2 regions of the Streptomyces sp. 3-6 genome follow, and region 1 is predicted to be linked to the other one. Evidence: riboswitches for the same ligand, from Rfam matches in the RefSeq annotation. Region 1 holds a riboswitch; the other holds the start of a gene.
The links. Region 1 has a riboswitch for cyclic di-AMP ahead of AC02VZ_RS13655 (M23 family metallopeptidase). Riboswitches for the same ligand answer to the same signal wherever they lie in the genome.

Region 1 (4,977 bases):
ACGTCCTTCGCGGACAGACGCGGGTAGGGCGCGAAGAAGCGGTAGTACTTCGACTCGTCCGACACCTGCTCGTAGAAGCTGACCAGGCGCTCGGCGTCATCGACGGTGATGGGGCGGACGCGCGCGGTGCCGCCGTCGCGCAGCACCACGTCGGCTTCCCAGTGAGCGGGGTACTCGTGCCGGTCCGAGGAGGTCTGCATGGGCCCCAGCGTACGGCTCGCGCACGGCGACGGCGCGAGGCAGTCTGTGGGTGCGCGGGGCAGGGCCGAGGCCGCGGTCCGGCCGTGCGCACGGAGCGGGAGCGGGTGCCGCTCCGGCACGCTTCACGATGTGGGAAACTGGTCTAGACAACCCTGAACAGCGAAGGGCAGCATCACATGGCTGAGCGCCGCGTCAACGTCGGCTGGGCCGAGGGCCTCCACGCCCGCCCCGCCTCCATCTTCGTCCGAGCCGCCACGGCCACAGGCGTCCCGGTGACGATCGCCAAGGCCGGGGGCGACCCCGTCAACGCGGCCTCCATGCTGGCGGTCCTGGGGCTGGGCGCCCAGGGCGGCGAGGAGATCGTGCTGGCCTCCGACGCCGAGGGCGCGGACGCCGCGCTGGACCGGCTGGCCAAGCTGGTCGCCGAGGGCCTGGAGGAACTGCCCGAAACGGTCTGACGCGCCGGACCGCGCGGACAGCGGGCTGACGAGAGGCCCACCCGGGGACCCGGGTGGGCCTTTCCGTTCGCCTTCTCCCCGGACAGGAAGATCCCTTGCCCGACAGCACATTCCGGTTCCGAGCATGAATCTCCACCCCGGGCAGAATGCCGCCTTCCGCAGGCAATCCGGGGGAGGAATCCGGACGGGTATTGCGCACCGAAAATTTCCGGGCCAGGGCAGGGCAGGAAAAGGTCGCCAAAAGACCGCCAAAGGGCTGCCCGGCTGCCTTTTCTACCGCGCCCTTTCTATCCGGCTCGTATTAAGCCGGCATGCTCGGAGTGTTGACCGGACGTTTCGAGGTCCTCACGCGCTCCGCGAGATCCGCACCGGACGGCGGGCGCAGCCGGTGGGCGGGGTGGGTCCGCTCCAGGAGGCGTGCGGTCGCCGCACGGGCACGCTCGCCGTCGCCGCGGGCCACGGCGTCCACGACCAGGCCGCGGTCGGCCCACGTCCGCACCGGGTCGGGCGCTTCCTCCACCGCGTACATCCAGGCGATCTTGTGCCGCAGTCCGGCCAGGGTCGAGGCCAGCGTCGGGCTGCCCGCCGCCCGGGCCAGCGTCTCGTCGAACCAGCCGGTCAGAGAGCGCAGGTCGTCGCTGCTCCCCCCGCGGGCCCGTTGCTGCCCCAGGCGGACCAGCCCCCGCAGCACCTTCAGGTGGGCGTCGGCGCGGCGCCGGGCGGCCCGGGCGGCACCGAGGGGTTCCAGGAGCAGGCGCATCTCCAGCAGGTCCGCGGCCTCCCGTTCGGTGGGCTCGGCGACGCAGGCGCCCGCGTGCCGCCGGGTCACCACGAACCCCTCCGCCTCCAGCGTCCGCAGCGCCTCGCGCACCGGCACCCGGGACACGCCGTAGCGGCGTGCCAGGAGTTCCTCGGTGAGCCGGCTGCCGCGCGCGTGGACGCCGGCGACGATGTCGTCGCGGATCGCGGCGCACACCGAGTGCGCGGGAAAACGCATGAGCGACCTCCGGTTCCCTTCCCTGGAGAACGCCGCGTCGGCGGACGTCCTTTCCGCGACTCTAAAGCAATGTGCGGGATTCCTTGAGAGCCGGAGAACATTCGCGCCTGCTTTTCGGCCACCCCGTGCGCGCGACCTCGTGCGCGTGACCCCGTGCGCGTGACGCGGAAAGCCCCGGCTCGGCGAGCCGGGGCTTTTCGGGGATTTCGTGCGCGGACCGCGTCCGGAGGGTGTCAGAGGGAGACGCCGTGCGCGCGCAGGTACGCGACGGGGTCGAGGTCCGAACCGTACTCGGCGCTCGTGCGGGCCTCGAAGTGCAGGTGCGCCCCGGTGACGTTGCCGGTGGAACCGGAGAGGCCGATCTGCTGGCCCGGCGTGACCTCCTGGCCGACCGAGACGCCGATGGACGACAGGTGGCCGTACTGGGTGTACGTGCCGTCGTGCATCTTGATGACGACCTGGTTGCCGTAGGCCCCGCCCCAGCCGGCCTCGACGACCGTGCCACGGCCGACGGACTGCACGGGGGTGCCGTTGGCGGCGTGGAAGTCGACCCCGGTGTGGCTGCCGGAGGACCAGACGGCGCCGCCGGTCTTGTAGCCGGTGGACACGTAGGAGCCGGGGATCGGCGAGACGAACGCGTTGAGGCGCTCGCGCTCGGCCTCGCGGGCGGCGCGTTCCTTCGCCTCGCGGGCCTGCTCCGCCTCCTCGGCGGCCTTCTTGCGGGCGGCCTTCTCGGCCGCCTTGCGGGCCTCGGCCTCGGCGGCCTCGCGGGCCGCCTCGTGCTGGGCAGCGGCCTGGGCGTCGATCCGGTCGGCGACCGTGTCGCCGAGGGTGACGACGGGGGTGATGCCGGTCTGGGCCGCGGCGGGCTCGGCGGCCATCGCGGGGGCCGCGAGGGAGCCGGCGACACCGGAACCGGCGAGGGCCGCGACGCCCGCGGCGCGGGCGGTGCCGCTGCGGACGCGGCTGGGGCGGCGGTGCTTGCCGGCGGCGCGGGTGAACGCCATGTACAGGCTGGTCCTTTCCTTCCCTCTCGCCTACCGGGTTAGCTGACGGGTTCGGAGCAGGAAGGTCTCCTACGGACCCCCTCGCGACACGCGCGGGCGCCCGATTCACCCCGGGGGACGGTGGGTCCCCGGCTCCCCTGGCTCGCGCCGTACGGGGACTCGGCGATGGCTGTCCGGTGCCGCGGGTGCGGCGCACTGCCCGACGAACAGCCCGCACGAAGCTATGCGGGAGGCCGCTCGATCCTCAAACGGATCCGTGGATTTGTAGCGCACACCACAGGGCAGACAGGCATCCTCCGCACCAATTCGGGCATACGGGCGCCCTGGTGACGTTCCCGCCACCAGGGCGCCGTGCGCGCGGAAGCGGCCGCGGTGGCCTACTCGGCCGACACCACGGTCACTTCACCGATCCCCAGGGCCTCCACCGGCGCCTTGATCTGCGCCGCGTCGCCGACGAGGACGGTCACCAGCCGGTCGACCGGGAAGGCGTTGACGACCGCCGCGGTGGCCTCCACGGTGCCGGTGGCGGCCAGTTGGCGGTACAGCTCGGCCTGGTAGTCGTCGGGCAGGTGCTGCTCCACCTGGTCCGCGAGGGTGCTCGCGACCGCCGCGGCGGTCTCGTACTTCAGCGGTGCCACGCCCACCAGGTTCTGCACCGCGACGTCCCGCTCGGCGTCGGTCAGGCCGTCGGCGGCGAGCGTACGCAGCACGTTCCACAGGTCCTGCAGCGCGGGCCCGGTGTTGGGGGTGTCCACGGAACCGCTGATGGCGAGCATGGCCGCGCCCGTTCCGTCCGGCGCGGAGCGCAGGACCTGGGCGAAGGAGCGGACGCCGTAGGTGTAGCCCTTCTCCTCGCGCAGGACGCGGTCCAGGCGGGAGGTGAGGGTGCCGCCGAGGCAGTACGTGCCGAGGACCTGGGCGGGCCACACCCGGTCGTGCCGGTCGGCGCCGACGCGGCCGATGAGCAGCTGGGTCTGGACGGCTCCGGGACGGTCGACGATCACGACCCGGCCGGTGTCGTCGGCGGTCACCGGCGGAACCGGACGGGGCTGCCCCGGTGAGCCGGTCCACGCGCCGAGGGTGTCCCCGAGCAGCGTGTCCAGGTCGATGCCGGTGAGGTCGCCGACGACCACCACGGTGGCCGTGGCGGGCCGCACGTGCCGCTCGTAGAAGGCGCGCACGGCCGCCGCGTCGATGCCCTCGACGGTCTCCTCGGTGCCCTGGCGGGGGCGCGCCATGCGCGCGTCGGCGGGGAACAGCTCCTTGGAGAGCTCCTTGGCCGCCCGGCGCGCGGGGTTGGCCAGCTCGTGCGGGATCTCGTCGAGGCGGTTGCGGACCAGCCGCTCCACCTCGCTGTCGGCGAAGGCGGGCGCCCTCAGGGCGTCGGCGAGCAGCCCGAGGCCCTTGGTGAGCCGGGAGGCCGGCACCTCCAGGCTGAGGCGGACGCCGGGGTGGTCGGCGTGCGCGTCCAGGGTGGCGCCGCAGCGCTCCAGTTCGGCGGCGAACTCCTCGGCGGAGTGCTTGTCGGTGCCCTCGGAGAAGGCCCGCGCCATGATCGTGGCGACGCCGTCGAGACCGGCCGGCTCCGCCTCCAGCGGCGCGTCGAGGACCACCTCGACGGCGACGACCTGCTGGCCGGGACGGTGGCAGCGCAGCACGGTCAGGCCGTTGTCGAGCGCGCCGCGCTCGGGGGCCGGGAAGGCCCAGGGCTTGGCGTCGCCCGCCTGCGGCTGCGGGTGGAAGTCCATCGGGGCGAGCTCGGTCACTTCGCCGTCTCCTCGTTCTCGTCGGTGCCGGCGGTCGCGGCGGCCTGTGCGGGGTCCTCGTCCCCGGCGGTGAGCGGTTCGTAGACGAGCACCGCGCGGTTGTCGGGGCGCAGGCGGGCCGCGGCGACCTCCCGCACCTCCTCGGCCGTCACCTCCAGGACCCGGCTCACGGCGGTCAGGGCGAGCTGCGGGTCGCCGAAGAGGACGGCGTACCGGCACAGTTCGTCCGCGCGGCCCGCGACCGTGCCGAGCCGGTCCAGCCACTCGCGCTCCAACTGGGCCTGCGCACGCTCCATCTCCTCGGCCGTGGGGCCCTCCTCGGCGAACCGGGCGAGCTCCTCGTCGACGGCCGCCTCGATCACCGGTACCTCGACGTCACCGGACGTCTTCACGTCCAGCCAGCCGAGCGAGGGCGCCCCGGCGAGCCGCAGCAGGCCGAACCCGGCGGCGACGGCGGTGCGGTCGCGGCGCACCAGCCGGTTGTAGAGGCGGGACGACTCGCCGCCGCCCAGGACGGTGAGCGCCAGGTCCGCCGCGTCGCACGCCCG
Region 2 (4,977 bases), on a different contig from region 1:
TCGAGCGCCCGGGCCAACTGCCCCGCGCGCTCCCGGGTGGCCACGACGACCGTCGTGCACGGCGGTTCCGCCGCCCCGCCCGCGGAGTCCCCGCCGCCCGCCCCGGAGACGGGCCCGGCCACAGCAGCGGGCGCGGCCCCCGCGTCGGCGGCCCTCCCGGCCGCCGCACCGCCGGCCGGCACGGCGGCGCGGGCGAGGCGGGCCAGTACCGCCCGGGGGTCGGCCCCCTCCGGGACGTGTCCCAGCAGCGTCCCGACGGGCCGGCCGTCGCGGCGGACCAGGGCGAACACCTCGCCGTGCCCGACCGCCGGGCTGCCGGGGCCGGGTCTCAGGTCCACCTCGGCGCCGCGCAGGTCCACCTCGGCGACCTGCACCGCCCCGATGGCCAGGAAACGGCGGATCTCCTCCCGGGCCGCGCGTGCTCTGCGGGACGCTGCTCCGCGGGACGGTGTTCCGGGAGAGGACGTGCTGCCGGACGGTGTTCCGCGGGACGGTCTCCAGCCGGACGGTGTACTGCGGGACATGGGTTCCCTCCCTCCTCAGGAACGGCGCAGCCGGCCCGCGCCCCGCAGGGTCCGCGAGGCCAGCGACGCCAGGCGCGGGCGGGCGCGGACGAAGCCGTGTGCCCGGCGCACCGGCTCGCGGCTCAGCCGGTGCAGCGCCGCACCCGCCCCCGGACGGGTCACCGCCCCTTCGTGGACGGCGAGTTCGCCGGTCCTCAGCGAGTCCTTGTACTCGGCCCGGCCGCGCCCCAGGTCGAGCAGGCCCACGCCGTCGGCGGCTGCCGCCTCCGCCATCCGCAGGTGCAGCACCAGCCCGGGCGAGTACTTCGCGAACTCCGGGTCGTAGGCCGGGAACCAGCAGGCGAGCACGGAGGCCGAGCGCAGGCCGAAGTGCGCGGCGACGGGACGGCCGCCGGCGTAGAGGACCGACAGCGTGCCCGTGCACTGCGCGGCCCTGGTCTCGGCGAGCCGGGCCACCAGCAGGGCGATCCACTCCTGCGCGAACCGGTCGCGCCGGCCCGTCCTGCGGTACTGCGCGGACTTCCACTCCATGAGCGTGCGCAGCGCGGCCGGGTCGCGCTCGTCGAGGACGAACCGGACCGGACCGACCTGGCGGCCGAGCCGGCGCTCCTTGGCCAGCGTGGTCTTCAGGAACTTCGGTGCCTGCGTGCGCAGCACCGACTCGTAGGTCTCGTAGCCCTTCTCCACGTCGATGACGTAGGTGGCGTGCTCCTCGGCCGCGTACGGCACGAACAGCGGCTGGTCCGCCTCCAGGTTGTCGAAGGCGAAGCTGGACAGGGAGCAGGCGCGCAGCAGCTCCCGGGCGTCCGGGACCGCCCCCGGCGCCAGGATCGCTCCCTGGCAGTCCGACACCCCGAGCCCGATCGCCCGGCCCTGTCCCCACGGTCCCCGTTCGTACGGCAGGAAGCCGGCCGGCTCCGCCCCCTCGTACAGCACGGCGACCCGGGCCCGCGGCCGGACCCGTCCGACGGCCGCGGTGAACTCCGGTTCCATGAACGGATTGCGCGGTGTGTCCGCGGCGGCGCGCAGGTCGCGCCACCGTTCCTTCTCCCCCTCGCCGAGCTCCTCCGGCCTCAGCACACGCAGGCGTCCACTGTTCACCCGACCCCCCGATCAAGTCCCCCTGGACCCTTGGAAGGTACCGCCGGGGGCCGGTGGCCGGTAGGTGGCGTCCTGCCCTTTTCGCCACCGGGTGCACGAACCGTCGACGACCGGGCACCGTCCGGCACAGCCCGGCAGCGTCCGGCAGCGTCCGGCAGCGGCTGGCAGCGTCCGGCACCGTCGTGTCGGGCGGCGGGGCGGGCGGCCGGATGCGAGGACCGGACGCGGGGGCCGGACGCGGGGACGGCTGCGGGGGTCGGGTGCGTGCGGCCGGGGTGGCGCGTGGTGGCGGGGTGGGGCGGACGTGAGGAGCGGGGCGGGCGGACGTGGTGAATGGGGGGCGTGCGCTGTCCGTATTCTCTGATCATGGCCGCACCCACCGCATATTCACTCATCGCCACCGACCTGGACGGGACGCTGCTGCGCGGCGACGACACCCTGTCGGACCGGACCCTCGCCGCGCTCGCGCGGGCCACGCGGGCCGGTGCCCGGCACCTGGTGGTGACGGGGCGTCCGGCCCCCCGGGTGCGCCCCCTCCTGGAGGACCTCGGCTGCACGGGGCTCGCGGTGTGCGGGCAGGGCGCCCAGGTGTACGACGCCGGGAGCGACCGGCTGCTGTGGTCGGTGACCCTGGACCGGGAGCTGGCGGAGACCGCGCTCGGCAAGATCGAGGCGGAGACGGGGGAGGTGTACGCGGCGGTCGACCAGGACGGGGTCGACGGGCTCACGCTGATCGAGCCGGGTTACCGGATGCCGCACCCCACGCTGCCCGCCGTGCGGGTGGAGCGGCGCTCCGACCTGTGGGAGCGGCCGATCAGCAAGGTGCTGCTGCGCCACCCGGTGCTGTCCGACGACGAGCTGGCGGCGACGGCCCGTTCGGTGATCGGCTCGCTGGCCACCGTCACCATGTCGGGGCCGGGCACGGTGGAGCTCCAGCCGTGCGGGATCACCAAGGCCACCGGCCTGGCGCTGGCGGCCGGGCACCTGGGCCTGAGCCCCGCGGACACCCTCGCGTTCGGTGACATGCCCAACGACATCCCCATGTTCGACTGGGCGGCCCGCGGGGTCGCGATGGCCAACGCCCACCCGGAGCTGAAGGCGGTGGCGGACGAGGTCACCACGACGAACGAGGACGACGGCGTGGCCGTCGTCCTCGAGCGACTGTTCGGCCGGGGCGCGGTGCCGCACGTGCCCCAACACGTGCCGCACCTGTCCGCCCCGGGCGTCCCGTCCCCGCCCGCCGCGGGGAGGGTGGTGGCTCAGTACGCCCCGAAGACGTTGTCGATGGAGCCGTAGCGGTCGGCCGCGTAGTTGCAGGCGGCCGTGATGTTGGCGACCGGGTCGTACGGGTCGTAGACGGTGCCGGGCACGTGGTAGGCGGCGAAGGTCGGGTCGATGACCTGGAGCAGGCCCTTGGACGGGGTGCCCTTGGCCGCGTTGGAGTCCCACAGGTTGATGGCCTGCGGGTTGCCCGAGGACTCGCGGATGATGTTGCGGTGGATGCCCTCGTAGGAGCCGGGGATGCCGTGCTGGGCCATGACGGACAGCGACTCGCGGATCCAGCCGTCGAGGTTGTCCGGGTACACCGTCGCCGCGGTGGCGGCGGCCGGGGCGGCGGGGGTGGCCGCGGAGGCGCTGGAGGCGCCGAGCAGCGGGAGGGCGGCCACGGCGACGCCGGTGCCGGCCACGGCGAGGGTGCGGGCGAGACGGCGACCGCCGAGGCGGCGGAGCTGACCGGATGCAGGCATGTCTGTGTTCCTCTCCTACGCCTGCGAGGTGAGCTGTCGGGTTCGGACGGGAGAGTGTCCGGCCGTGCCCCTGCGGGCACGGCTTCACCCCGAGCCGTTCCGGCGCGTGGCCGTCCCGGCGACTTACCTGGGTCCCCCGCTCCTGCCGTGCGTGAGTGAGTTCGTCGATGGGTGGTGCGGGCGGCGGCAGGATTCGGCGTCCGCCCGGCGGCCCGGAACGTATGCGAGAGCACACGCCGGGAACAAGTGCGGCCGTCACGGTAAACGCTGCTTGATCTTGACATGGGCGGTTTGCTCCACTTGATCCTTTGCGGTCGCCACGGCTCAACTCGCCACGGGGCAACGGGGAACCGGCGGCCCGCGCCCGTCGTCCCTCTGCCGGGTGGCGCGTGACCGACCTCACGGGCCGAGGGGTGCCGGAGCATTTCACGCCAAGGGGAATTCGCTTGGTAATTGCGGCAAATCGGGCGTCGGGGCGGGCAGGATGGTGCGCATGTCGAGGTGTGGTCCGGAGTGCGCTGCGATGCACCCCGGAAAGTCGGAAAATGTTCCTTGTTGTCGTCCGATCGAAAACGGGCCGGTCCTGATCGTCTCCTGCCCCGCCCGTAGCCCCGGGCCCTGGCGGTGATCGAAACATGACCGGATACGCTGACTTGAGTGATGGCAGCGACCTATCGACAAACCGTGTAAACGCCAGTGGACACCAGCAGACAGGAGACCCCTCGTGACCGTCGTCGGGCCGTTCGGGCTGAGCGTGCGGGACCAGGCTCTGGAAGCCGATGTCCAGGCCGGTATGACGGCTGTCGAGGAAGGGCTGCTCGAGGCCACCAAGAGTGAGGTCCCCTTCATCACGGAGGCCGCCCAGCACCTGGTACGGGCCGGCGGAAAGCGGTTCCGGCCGCTGCTCGTGATGCTCTCCGCCCAGTTCGGCGACCCCTACGCGCCCGGCATCGTGCCGTCGGCCGTGGTGGTGGAGCTGACCCACCTGGCCACGCTGTACCACGACGACGTGATGGACGAGGCCGCCGTGCGGCGCGGGGTGCCCAGCGCCAACACCCGCTGGGGCAACTCGGTCGCCGTCCTCACCGGCGACTTCCTCTTCGCCCGGGCCTCGCAGATCCTGGCCGACCTCGGCCCCGAGGCCGTCCGCGTGCAGGCCGTGGCGTTCGAGCGGCTCGTCACCGGGCAGATCCTGGAGACCGCGGGCCCGCAGGACGGCCGGGACCCCGTGGAGCACTACCTGGACGTGCTCGGCGGCAAGACCGGCTCCCTGGTCGCGGTCTCCTGCCGGTTCGGCGCCATGATGTCCGGCGCCGACGAGACGTTCGTGGACGTGCTCACCCAGTACGGCGAACGCCTCGGCGTCGCGTTCCAGCTCGCCGACGACGTCCTGGACATCGCCTCCGACTCCCACGAGTCGGGCAAGACCCCCGGCACGGACCTGCGCGAGGGCGTCGCCACCCTGCCGGTGCTGCGCCTGCGCGAACGGGCGGCCCGGCTCGGACTGGCCGACGACCTCGCCCTGTGCGAACTGCTCGACTCCGACCTCACCGACGACCGCCGGCACGCCGAGGCGCTGCGCCTGCTGCGCGCCCACCCCGCCC

Region 2: linked by a shared signal. The riboswitch ahead of AC02VZ_RS22685 (transglycosylase SLT domain-containing protein) and the one ahead of AC02VZ_RS13655 (M23 family metallopeptidase) in region 1 are both predicted to bind cyclic di-AMP.

Annotation. Positions count from the first base shown of each region.
Region 1 covers NZ_JBWHZP010000008.1:190,598-195,574, forward strand. Annotated here, with positions in the region: gene AC02VZ_RS13640 (bifunctional acetate--CoA ligase family protein/GNAT family N-acetyltransferase) at 1-200, opposite strand, end outside; gene AC02VZ_RS13645 (HPr family phosphocarrier protein) at 378-659, shown strand; gene AC02VZ_RS13650 (GntR family transcriptional regulator) at 961-1,656, opposite strand; gene AC02VZ_RS13655 (M23 family metallopeptidase) at 1,890-2,663, opposite strand; cyclic di-AMP (ydaO/yuaA leader) riboswitch at 2,676-2,838, opposite strand; gene AC02VZ_RS13660 (M16 family metallopeptidase) at 3,041-4,429, opposite strand; gene AC02VZ_RS13665 (M16 family metallopeptidase) at 4,426-4,977, opposite strand, start outside.
Region 2 covers NZ_JBWHZP010000021.1:16,863-21,839, reverse strand. Annotated here, with positions in the region: gene AC02VZ_RS22700 (glycosyltransferase family 2 protein) at 1-524, opposite strand, end outside; gene AC02VZ_RS22695 (GNAT family N-acetyltransferase) at 540-1,625, opposite strand; gene AC02VZ_RS22690 (HAD family hydrolase) at 1,992-2,921, shown strand; gene AC02VZ_RS22685 (transglycosylase SLT domain-containing protein) at 2,885-3,373, opposite strand; cyclic di-AMP (ydaO/yuaA leader) riboswitch at 3,377-3,541, opposite strand; gene AC02VZ_RS22680 (polyprenyl synthetase family protein) at 4,098-4,977, shown strand, end outside.